One region of the Cereibacter sp. Soil_C_27 genome, then DNA from elsewhere that is predicted to be linked to it. Evidence: riboswitches for the same ligand, from Rfam matches in the RefSeq annotation. Region 1 holds a riboswitch; the other holds the start of a gene.
The links. Region 1 has a riboswitch for cobalamin ahead of AC3A5Z_RS04795 (TonB-dependent receptor plug domain-containing protein). Riboswitches for the same ligand answer to the same signal wherever they lie in the genome.
Positions count from the first base shown of each region.

Region 2: it holds a riboswitch for cobalamin, as region 1 does, so the genes downstream of both, AC3A5Z_RS01800 (DUF1636 family protein) here and AC3A5Z_RS04795 (TonB-dependent receptor plug domain-containing protein) in region 1, are expected to answer to the same signal.

Region 1 is NZ_JBDGJD010000001.1:959,046-963,553, reverse strand. Features, by position in the region: gene AC3A5Z_RS04800 (ABC transporter substrate-binding protein) at 1-252, opposite strand, end outside; gene AC3A5Z_RS04795 (TonB-dependent receptor plug domain-containing protein) at 203-2,059, opposite strand; cobalamin riboswitch at 2,198-2,395, opposite strand; gene AC3A5Z_RS04790 (amidase) at 2,549-4,003, shown strand; gene AC3A5Z_RS04785 (ABC transporter ATP-binding protein) at 4,062-4,508, shown strand, end outside.
Region 2 is NZ_JBDGJD010000001.1:362,931-367,438, forward strand. Features, by position in the region: gene AC3A5Z_RS01790 (NnrS family protein) at 1-1,111, shown strand, start outside; gene cobO (cob(I)yrinic acid a,c-diamide adenosyltransferase) at 1,108-1,731, opposite strand; cobalamin riboswitch at 1,767-1,970, shown strand; gene AC3A5Z_RS01800 (DUF1636 family protein) at 2,073-2,435, shown strand; gene cobW (cobalamin biosynthesis protein CobW) at 2,432-3,466, shown strand; gene cobN (cobaltochelatase subunit CobN) at 3,470-4,508, shown strand, end outside.

The DNA.
Region 1 (4,508 bases):
CATCGACGACGACTGCGGCTCCACCGCCAGCGCCGAGACCGACACCAGCTGCCCCGGCGCCGCCAGCATCATCGCCAGCTGATCGGTGCAGAGATTGATCGAGACGACCCTTTCCGGCGCCCCGGCCCGCGCGCCGCCCGCACCCAGCGCAAGCGCCACCGCGACGCACAGCGCCCCGGCGACGCGACGCGCGTCCCGTCTGTCAGAACCGCGCACGCAGCCCTGCAAAGATCGACCGGCCCGGTTGTCCATAGCCCCTCACCGTCTGATACTCCTCGTCGAACAGGTTCTCGACCCGCAGATAGGCATCCGCGCTGTCGGAGACCGCGTAGGTCACCGAGGCATTCGTCAGCGTGTAGTCGTCGAGCGGCTCGTCCGGGTTGCCGAAAACCGCGGCGGTGTCCATCACGTCCGACACATGCTGCACGGTCAGCGAGCCGATCAGCCCGTCGGCCAGCCGCCCGTCCACGCCCAGCACCAGATCGTGCCGCGGCACCCGTACGCTCCGGGTCTCGACGCCCAGATCGGTCGTCTTGGCGTCGGTATAGGTATAGTTGCCGAACAACTCCCAGCCTTCGGCGATCGTCATCCGCCCCGACAGCTCCACCCCGCGGCTGCGCGTGTCGCCATCGACCTGCGCATAGCAGCCGAAGCCCGACCCGCAGCTCGTTTCGGCGAAGTCGAAGCCGATCCGGTCGGTGATCGTCGTGTCGAACAGCGTCACCTCCAGACTGCCGGCGTCGCCGAACAGCCGCTCTACCCCCAGCTCGTAGCTGCGGCTCGTCTCCGGCTGCAGGTCTTCCGATGCATAGCCGCCGAAGCGTTCGTAGGTCGAGGGCAGCCGGAATCCGGTCCCCGCTGCGCCGCGCAGGATGGTCGCGTCGGCAATCCGCCAGGCTGCCGCCAGCCGGCCCGTGGTTTTGCCGTCGAAGTCGCTTGGCTCGTCATGCCGCAGCGCCAGCGACACGTCCACATCGGGCGTCGCCGCATAGCGCAGCTCGCCGAACAGCGCGTCCGTTTCGTTGCTGCCCGGCATGCCCGCCCCGGCGATCAGCTCCTCCTTGGTCCGCTCCGCACCGAAGGCCAGCCGGATCTGCTCGGTCAGATCGGCGCCGCCCAGATAGGCGATCCCGGTCTGCGTGCCCTCGTAATAGCCGATGTCCCAGACCTCTTGCACCGGCGTCTCGCGCTTCGTCGTGGTCTGGAACAGCGAGAAGCTGTGATCCACCGCCCCCGTGCTGAACTCGGCAAAGACCCTCCCGCCGCGCAGGCTGCCGCGGGTCGTGTCGAACGAATCTGCCGGCCCGATCGCGCCGAAGCCGTCGAAGTCGAGCACCGTGTCGGCAGACAGCGCGCTTGCACCGACGCGGAGCGTGTCCGTCAGATCGAAGGCGCCGTAGAGCGTCGCGAAGGTGCTGGCGAAACTGTCGCGCTCGCTGCCCGAGGCCGCCGAGGAAATGCCGTCGGTGATCGTCCGCGTCACCGTAAAAGCCAGTTCCGCGCGGTCGGTCAGCAGCCCGCTCGACAGGTTGCCCGACCAGGTATCATTGCTCCCCGTCTCGACAGAGGCCGCACCGCTTACCCCCGGATCGGTCGGGCGGAAGCTGCGAATGTCGATCACGCCCGCCACGGCCTCGGAGCCGTAGAGCGCCGATTGCGACCCGCGCAGCACCTCCACGCGCGACAGGCCGCCCGTGGCCAGCCCGCCGAAGTCGAAGGCCGTCTGGGTGGCGGAGGGGTCGGCCACGTCCAGCCCGTCGATGCGCACCGCGGCATATTCCGACCCGAGGCCACGGATACGCAGCTTGCTCGTCGCCCCCAGCCCGCCATTGCGCGATAAGGACAGGCCCGGCAGCCGCGCGAGGCTGTCCGCCAGCGAGATTTCGTTCGCCTGCAGATCTTCCTCGGTCAGAAGGCTGACGCTCGCCCCCGTCCGGCTCGCCTCGGTCTCTTCCAGACCGGCCGTCACCACTATCTCCTCCAGCTGGATCACCTGCGCCAGACCCGGCAGCGGGGTGGCGGCGATCAGGGCCAGCAGCGAGACGCCTGCGTATTTCATGGTTCACTCCCTTTTTCCCCGCGCGGCCCGGAAAGGCGGCGGGGCAGCTTTGCGACAGTGCCGGCGGAGGGACAGCCCTTGCCGGCGGTTCGTCACCTGAAGCGGGAAGACCGCCTCCGGAACGCGCCCCGCGCCCCGGAAAGGGTGATCGCTGCGGCAGGTCTCCTGACTCGCGGGTCTTCGCTCGGGTCGGCCTTCCCGGGGGAGATCCCAGTGGCACAGTCGACCGTCGCTCGCCGCTCACAGTTGCGGGGGCAGCCGCGGGATGGGCCGGATGGCCGCACCGCGTTCCCTTTTCATCCGGGGTCAGCCGGAACCGAAGCACGTCCTCATTAGGTTAACGCTCCGGCCTGTCAAGCCCCGCCTTCGGCCAGCTTCTGCGACGAAAGGCGTCGTAAAAGGCACATGGGGCGGCGAATCCGGGTGGACCTGCCCCGCCCCCCGCCGCAGCATGCCCGCTCGACTGGCAGGAAGGCGGAAGGGAATCGCATGTTTCGGACTTTTGGCGCAGAGGATGCGACCGATCTCGCCGCCCTCGTCGCCCGGCGCGACGTGACGCCCGACGAATTGCTCGACGCCGCCCTGCAATCGGTGGAAGAGCTGAACCCGATGCTGAACGCCGTCGTCCTGCTGCAGGAAGACGTCGCCCGCCGCGCCATCGCCGCGGGCCTGCCCGCGGGCCCCTTCACCGGCGTGCCCTTCCTCCTGAAGGATCTCGGCTGCGAGGCGGTGGATTTCCCCTCGCACAACGGCTCGCGGCTGCTGGCCAACACCCGCTATGCGCAGGATTCCGCGATCTTCGAGCGGATGCGCGCCACCGGCGTCGTCACCTTCGGCCGCACCACCTCGCCCGAGGGCGGCATCGGCGCCGCGACCGAGGCGGCGGTCTATGGCGGGCCGACCCGCAACCCGTGGAACCCCGACCACACCTCCGGCGGCTCCTCCGGCGGATCGGGCGCCGCGGTCGCCGCGGGCATCGTCGCCATGGCGCATGGCTCCGACGGCGGCGGCTCGGTGCGCATCCCCGCCTCCTCCTGCGGCCTCTTCGGCTTCAAGCCGACCCGCGCCCGCCTGCCCGACGGCCCCTACTCCGGCGAGGGCTGGGCCGGCATGGCGATCGACGGCTTCCTCACCCATTCGGTGCGCGACACCGCCGCCATGCTCGACGCCTGCGCCGGCGCCGACCCCGGCGCGCCCTACTGCGCCCCGCCGCTCCTCCGCAGCCATGCCGATGCCATCTCGCGCCCGCCGACCCGGCTGCGCGTGGCGCTTTGCGATACCACCTTCAGCGGCGCGCCGATCCATCCCGAGGTGCGCGACGCGGTGCTCGAGACCGGGGCGCTGCTCGAAAGCCTCGGCCATGTGGTCGAACCGATGCGGCCCCATGCCGATGTGGCGACGATGATGGCCGCCTGGACCGACATCGTCGCCTGCGGCACGGCGCTCGGCATCCGCAAGGCGCTGAAGGGCCGCGACCTCGCCCCCGGCGAGGTGGAGGGCGTGGGCCGCGGCGCCATGGCCCGCGCCGCCGAGATCTCGGGCGAGCGCTACCTCGAGGCGGTGGGCGAGATCCATGCCTTCGGGCGGCAGATGGCCCGCTTCTTCGATCCGCAGCGCGGCCCCGACATCCTGCTCTCGGCCACCCTCGCCGAGCCCCCCGCCCGGGTCGGGCGCTTCTCGCATGACACCGAGGATTACGTCGCCTTCCGCACCGGCCCCGAGGGCATCTTCGCCTATTCGCCCTTCTGCGCCGTGTTCAACGCCTCGGGCCAGCCCGCCGCCTCGCTGCCCTTGGGCATGTCGGCGGGCGGTCTGCCCATCGGCATCCATCTGGCCACCCGCTTCGGCGAGGACGAACTCCTGATCGCGCTCTGCGCAGAAATCGAGCGCGCTGCCCCCTGGAGCCACCGCCGCCCCGCCCCCCTGCCTCTCAGACCCGCGTGAGGGTTGCCAGAGGCCGGAGGGCCTGCTTAACCTTGGCGAAACGACAGCGGGGAAATCAGTGACCGAAGCCATAGCCGTCGAAGCTCGCAATGCAATCAAGGCCTTCGGTCAGGGCGATGTCGCCGTCCGCGCACTCGATGACGTCTCGGTCCAGATCCGCAAGGGCGAGTTCTTCACCCTCCTCGGCCCCTCCGGCTGCGGCAAGACCACTCTCCTGCGGCTGATCGCCGGGTTCGAGACCCCGACCTCCGGCGCCATCCTGCTCGACGGCAAGGACATCACCACCGACCCGCCGAACCGCCGCCCGGTGAACACCGTCTTTCAGAGCTACGCGCTCTTCCCGCACCTGACCGTGGCGCAGAACGTGGGCTTCGGGCTTCAGATGCAGGGCCGCCCCAAGGCCGAGGTTGCCGCCACCACCGACCGGATGCTGGCCCTCGTCCGGCTCGAGGCGATGGCGGGGCGCAAGACCAGCCAGCTCTCCGGCGGCCAGCAGCAGCGCGTG
Region 2 (4,508 bases), 600 kb from region 1:
TGTCTGGTGGCAATGGGGCGCGGTGCTCGGCCTGCCGTCGCCCGGCCTCGGCACGCCGGTGCACTGGCATGCGCATGAGATGCTGGCGGGCTTCGGCGGCGCCTCGATGGCGGCCTATTTCCTCACCGCCGTCACTGGCTGGACCGGGCGGCCCCCGGTAACGGGGCGGTTGCTGCAGGCCGTCGTCGCGCTCTGGTGTCTGGAGCGGCTGGCGATGGTCTGGGGCGACAGCCTGCCGCTGCCGCTGCTGGTGCTGCCCGGGATCGGCTATTTCGGGCTGGTGGCAGGGCTGCTCTACCACGACATCCTCGGCGCACGGGTCTGGGGCAAGCTCGGCTTTCCCTCGGCGGTCGTGGCGCTGGGGCTGGCGGATCTGCTCTTCGTGCTGGGGGCGCGCGACGGCACGCTGCCCTTCGACATGCAGGCGCTGACCCGCGCGCTCTGGATGTTCTTCGCCATCAAGGTTTCGGTGATCGGCGGCAAGATGCTGCCCGCCTTCACCGGCAACTGGCTCAAGCTGACCGGCAGGGGCCGCATGCCCCGGCAGAACCCGCTGGCCGACCGGCTGGGGCTCTTGCTGCTTTTCGCCGCCCTCGGCCTGACGCTCGCCGGGGTCGAGCGGGCCAGCGCCGTCGCGCTGATGCTGGCGGCGCTTGCCCAGCTCTGGCGCTTCGCCGGCTGGGCCAGCCTCACCGCGCTCGGCAACCCGCTGCTGGCGATGCTGCACCTGACCTTCCTCTGGCTGCCCGTCGGGCTGATGCTGGTCGGTCTCGCCCGGCTCTCCCCCGAGATCCTGCGCGAGGCCGATGCGGTGCATGCGCTGACCATGGGCGCGATGGGCGGGATGATCCTGTCGATCGCCGCCCGGGCGGCGGCGCGGCGTGACGGGCCGGCGCTGCGGGCCGGGCCGCCGTTGATCCTCGGCTACGCGCTAATCTGGCTCGCCACGGGCGCGCGGCTGGCGGTCGATGCGCTGCCCGACCACTACCCCGGGCTGATCGCCGGGGCGGCGACGCTCTGGACCCTCGGCTGGGCGCTGTTCCTGCTGGCCTTCCTGCCCACGGCGCTCGGGCCCGTCCTGCGTCCGATCTTCAGCGGGCCGAAGGCCTAGAACTCCACCCCGGCCTGCGCCTTGATGCCCGACCGGAACGGGTGCTTGACCAGCGTCATCTCGGTCACCAGATCCGCCGCCTCGATCAGCGTCTCGGCGGCGTTGCGGCCGGTCAGAACGACATGCGTCAGATGTGGCTTTTCGTCGCGCAGGAAGGCCAGCACCTCCTCCAGATCGAGATAGCCGTAGCGCAGCGCGATGTTGATCTCGTCCAGCAGCACCAGCCGGATCGACGGATCGCGGATCAGCTCCTTGGCCTTCTCCCAGCCCGCGCGGGCGGCGGCGATGTCGCGCGCCTTGTCCTGCGTCTCCCAAGTGAACCCTTCGCCCATGGCGTGAAACTGGCAGAGATCGGCGAAGTTTTCCGTGAGAAGCCGCCGCTCGCCCGTGTCCCAGGCCCCCTTGATGAACTGCACCACGGCGCAGGGCATGCCATGGGCAATGCAGCGCAGGATCATGCCGAAGCCGGAGGACGACTTGCCCTTGCCCGCCCCGGTGTGGACGATCACCAGACCCTTCTCGCCGCTCTTGCCCTCCATCATCCGGTCGCGGGCGGCCTTCTTCTTGGCCATCTTGCCGGCGTGGCGGTCGAGTTCGGCCTGTTCCGTGCTGTCGCTCATGCGGTGCTGCTCCTTGACATCGGGGAGGCTCCTGCGTCACATGCCCCCGTGTTGGTTCCTGTTTATGACAGGCGAAGAGGGAATGCGACAGGGCTTCGGCCCGAGGCGCAGCCGCCCCCGCGACCGTGACCGGAAAGGCCGCCCGAGGCCACTGACCGCAAGGTCGGGAAGGCGGGCGTCCGTTGGGTGAAGACCCAGGATCCGCAAGCCGGGAGACCTGCCAGCACAGAGACTTAACGGGCGGACGGGGTGTTCCGCGACCGGTGTGATGACGCGCCCGGCCCGCCCAGTCGTGTCTTCCATTGGCCCGGACCCCCCATGCCTTACGCAAAGGACCGGGGATGGCCGTCACGCTTCACGTCTGCACCACATGCCGTGCGGGAGAGCCCGTGCCCGAGGGCGCGCTGCCGCCCGGCGCACGGCTGCACGAGGCACTCTGCGCGGGCGAGGCGCCCGAGGGCGTGACCATCCGCCCGGTCGAATGCCTCTCCGCCTGCTCGCAGGGCTGCGCCGTGGCGCTCAGCGCGCCGGGCCGCTGGACCTATGTCTATGGCCGGCTGAACCCCGAGACCGACGCGCCCGCCATCCTTGCCGGGGCCGGCGCCTATGCCGGGGCCGCCGACGGCATCGTGCCCTGGCGCGAGCGACCCGAGATCTTCCGCAAACAATCCCTTGCCCGCATCCCGCCGCTGGAGGCCCCATGACCGCGCTCACCAAGATCCCCGTCACCGTCATCACCGGCTTTCTCGGCGCGGGAAAGACCACGCTGATCCGGCACCTGATGGCCAATCCGCAAGGCAAACGGCTGGCGATCCTCGTCAACGAGTTCGGCACTGTCGGGGTAGACGGCGACATCCTGAAAAGCTGCGCCGACGAGTCCTGCCCGGTGGAGAACATCGTCGAGCTGGCCAATGGCTGCATCTGCTGCACCGTGGCCGATGATTTCATCCCGACGATCGAGGCGCTGATGGCCCTGCCGCAGCGCCCCGACCACATCCTGATCGAGACCTCGGGCCTCGCCCTGCCGAAGCCCTTGCTGAAGGCCTTCGATTGGCCGGCGATCCGGTCGCGCATCACCGTCGACGGGGTGATCGCCGTGGCCGATGCCGAGGCCGTGGCGGCTGGCCGCTTCGCCCCCGATGTTGCGGCGGTCGAGGCGCAGCGCGCGGCGGATGACAGTCTCGACCACGAGACCCCGCTTTCGGAGGTCTTCGAGGACCAGATCTGCTGCGCCGACATCATCCTTCTGTCCAAGGCCGATCTGGCGGGCGACGCCGGGCTGGCCGAGGCGCGGGCGCTGATCGCCGCCGAAACCCCGCGCGAGGTGCCGATGCTGGCGATGACCGACGGGGTGATCGACCCGCGGGTGATCCTCGGGCTCGGCGCGGCGGCGGAGGACGATCTGGCGGCGCGGCCCTCGCATCATGACGGCGCCGACGATCACGAGCATGACGATTTCGACTCGGTGGTGATCGCGCTGCCGGAACTGACCGACCCCGAGGTGCTGAGCGCCGCCATCGTCCGTCTGGCGCGCGAGCAGCATATCCTGCGGGTGAAGGGCCATGTCGCCGTGACCGGCAAGCCGATGCGGCTTCTGGTGCAGGCGGTGGGCGAGCGGGTGCGGATGCAGTTTGACCGGCCCTGGGGCGCGGAGCCGCGCCAGTCGCGCCTCGTGGTCATCGCCGAGCATCACCACATCGACGAAGCCGCGATCAGCGCCGTTCTGGGGGCCTGACGGGTGCATCTGGTCTTCCGCGAAAGCCATGGTCTGGAAGAGGCGGAGACGCCCTTCGATCCGGGGCAGGACCCGGCGGATCTGGTCGTGCTGTCCTTCTCCGACAGCGACCTCGGGGCTTTCTCGGCGGGCTGGCACCGGGCGAAGGGCGCGCTGCCCTCGCTCCGGCTCGCCAATCTGGTGGCGCTGCGTCATCCCCTCTCGGTCGACACCTATGCCGAGCGCACGCTGGGCGGCGCCAAGGCCGTGCTGGTGCGGGTGATCGGCGGCGAGGATTACTGGGCCTATGGGCTCGCCACCCTGCAGGATCTGGCGCGGCGGCAGGGTATCGCACTTGCCGTGCTGCCGGCCGACGGGCGCGAGGATGCGCGGCTCGACCGGCTCTCCACCCTGCCGGTCTCGACCCTGCGGCGGCTGACGGCGCTCTGCGACGCGGGCGGGGCGGTGGCGGCGCAGGCGGCGCTGGCGCAGCTGGCGCTGGCGGCGGGGCTCTATGCCGGGCCGGTGATCGGCGCCAAGACCGTGCCCGACATGGGCTTCTACGACCCCGAGCGCGGCGTGATCCCGGCGCCGGAAAGCGCAGGGGTGCTGGTCAGCTTTTACCGCTCCTATCTGACGGCGGGCGACACCGCGCCGGTGGACGCGCTGATCGCGGCGCTGCGGCAGGCGGGCTTTGCCGCGCATGGCGTCTTCGCGCCCTCGCTGAAGAGCCCGGGCCTTGCCGACTGGCTCGCGCCGCATCTCCGCGCGCATCCGCCTCTGGCCATCGTCAACGCCACCGCCTTCTCGGCGCAGGGGCCCGACGGCACGACCCCCTTCGAGACGGCGGATTGCCCCGTGTTCCAGGTCGCGCTCTCCACCGCGCGGCGGCGGGAATGGGCGGTCTCCGACCGTGGCCTCTCGCCCGCCGATCTCGCCATGCATGTCGTGCTGCCCGAGGTCGACGGCCGGCTCTTCGCCGGGGTGGTCAGCTTCAAGTCGCCGGGCAAGCGCGACCCGGCGCTGCAGTTCAACCTCTTCGCCCACCGCCCCGACGCCGCCC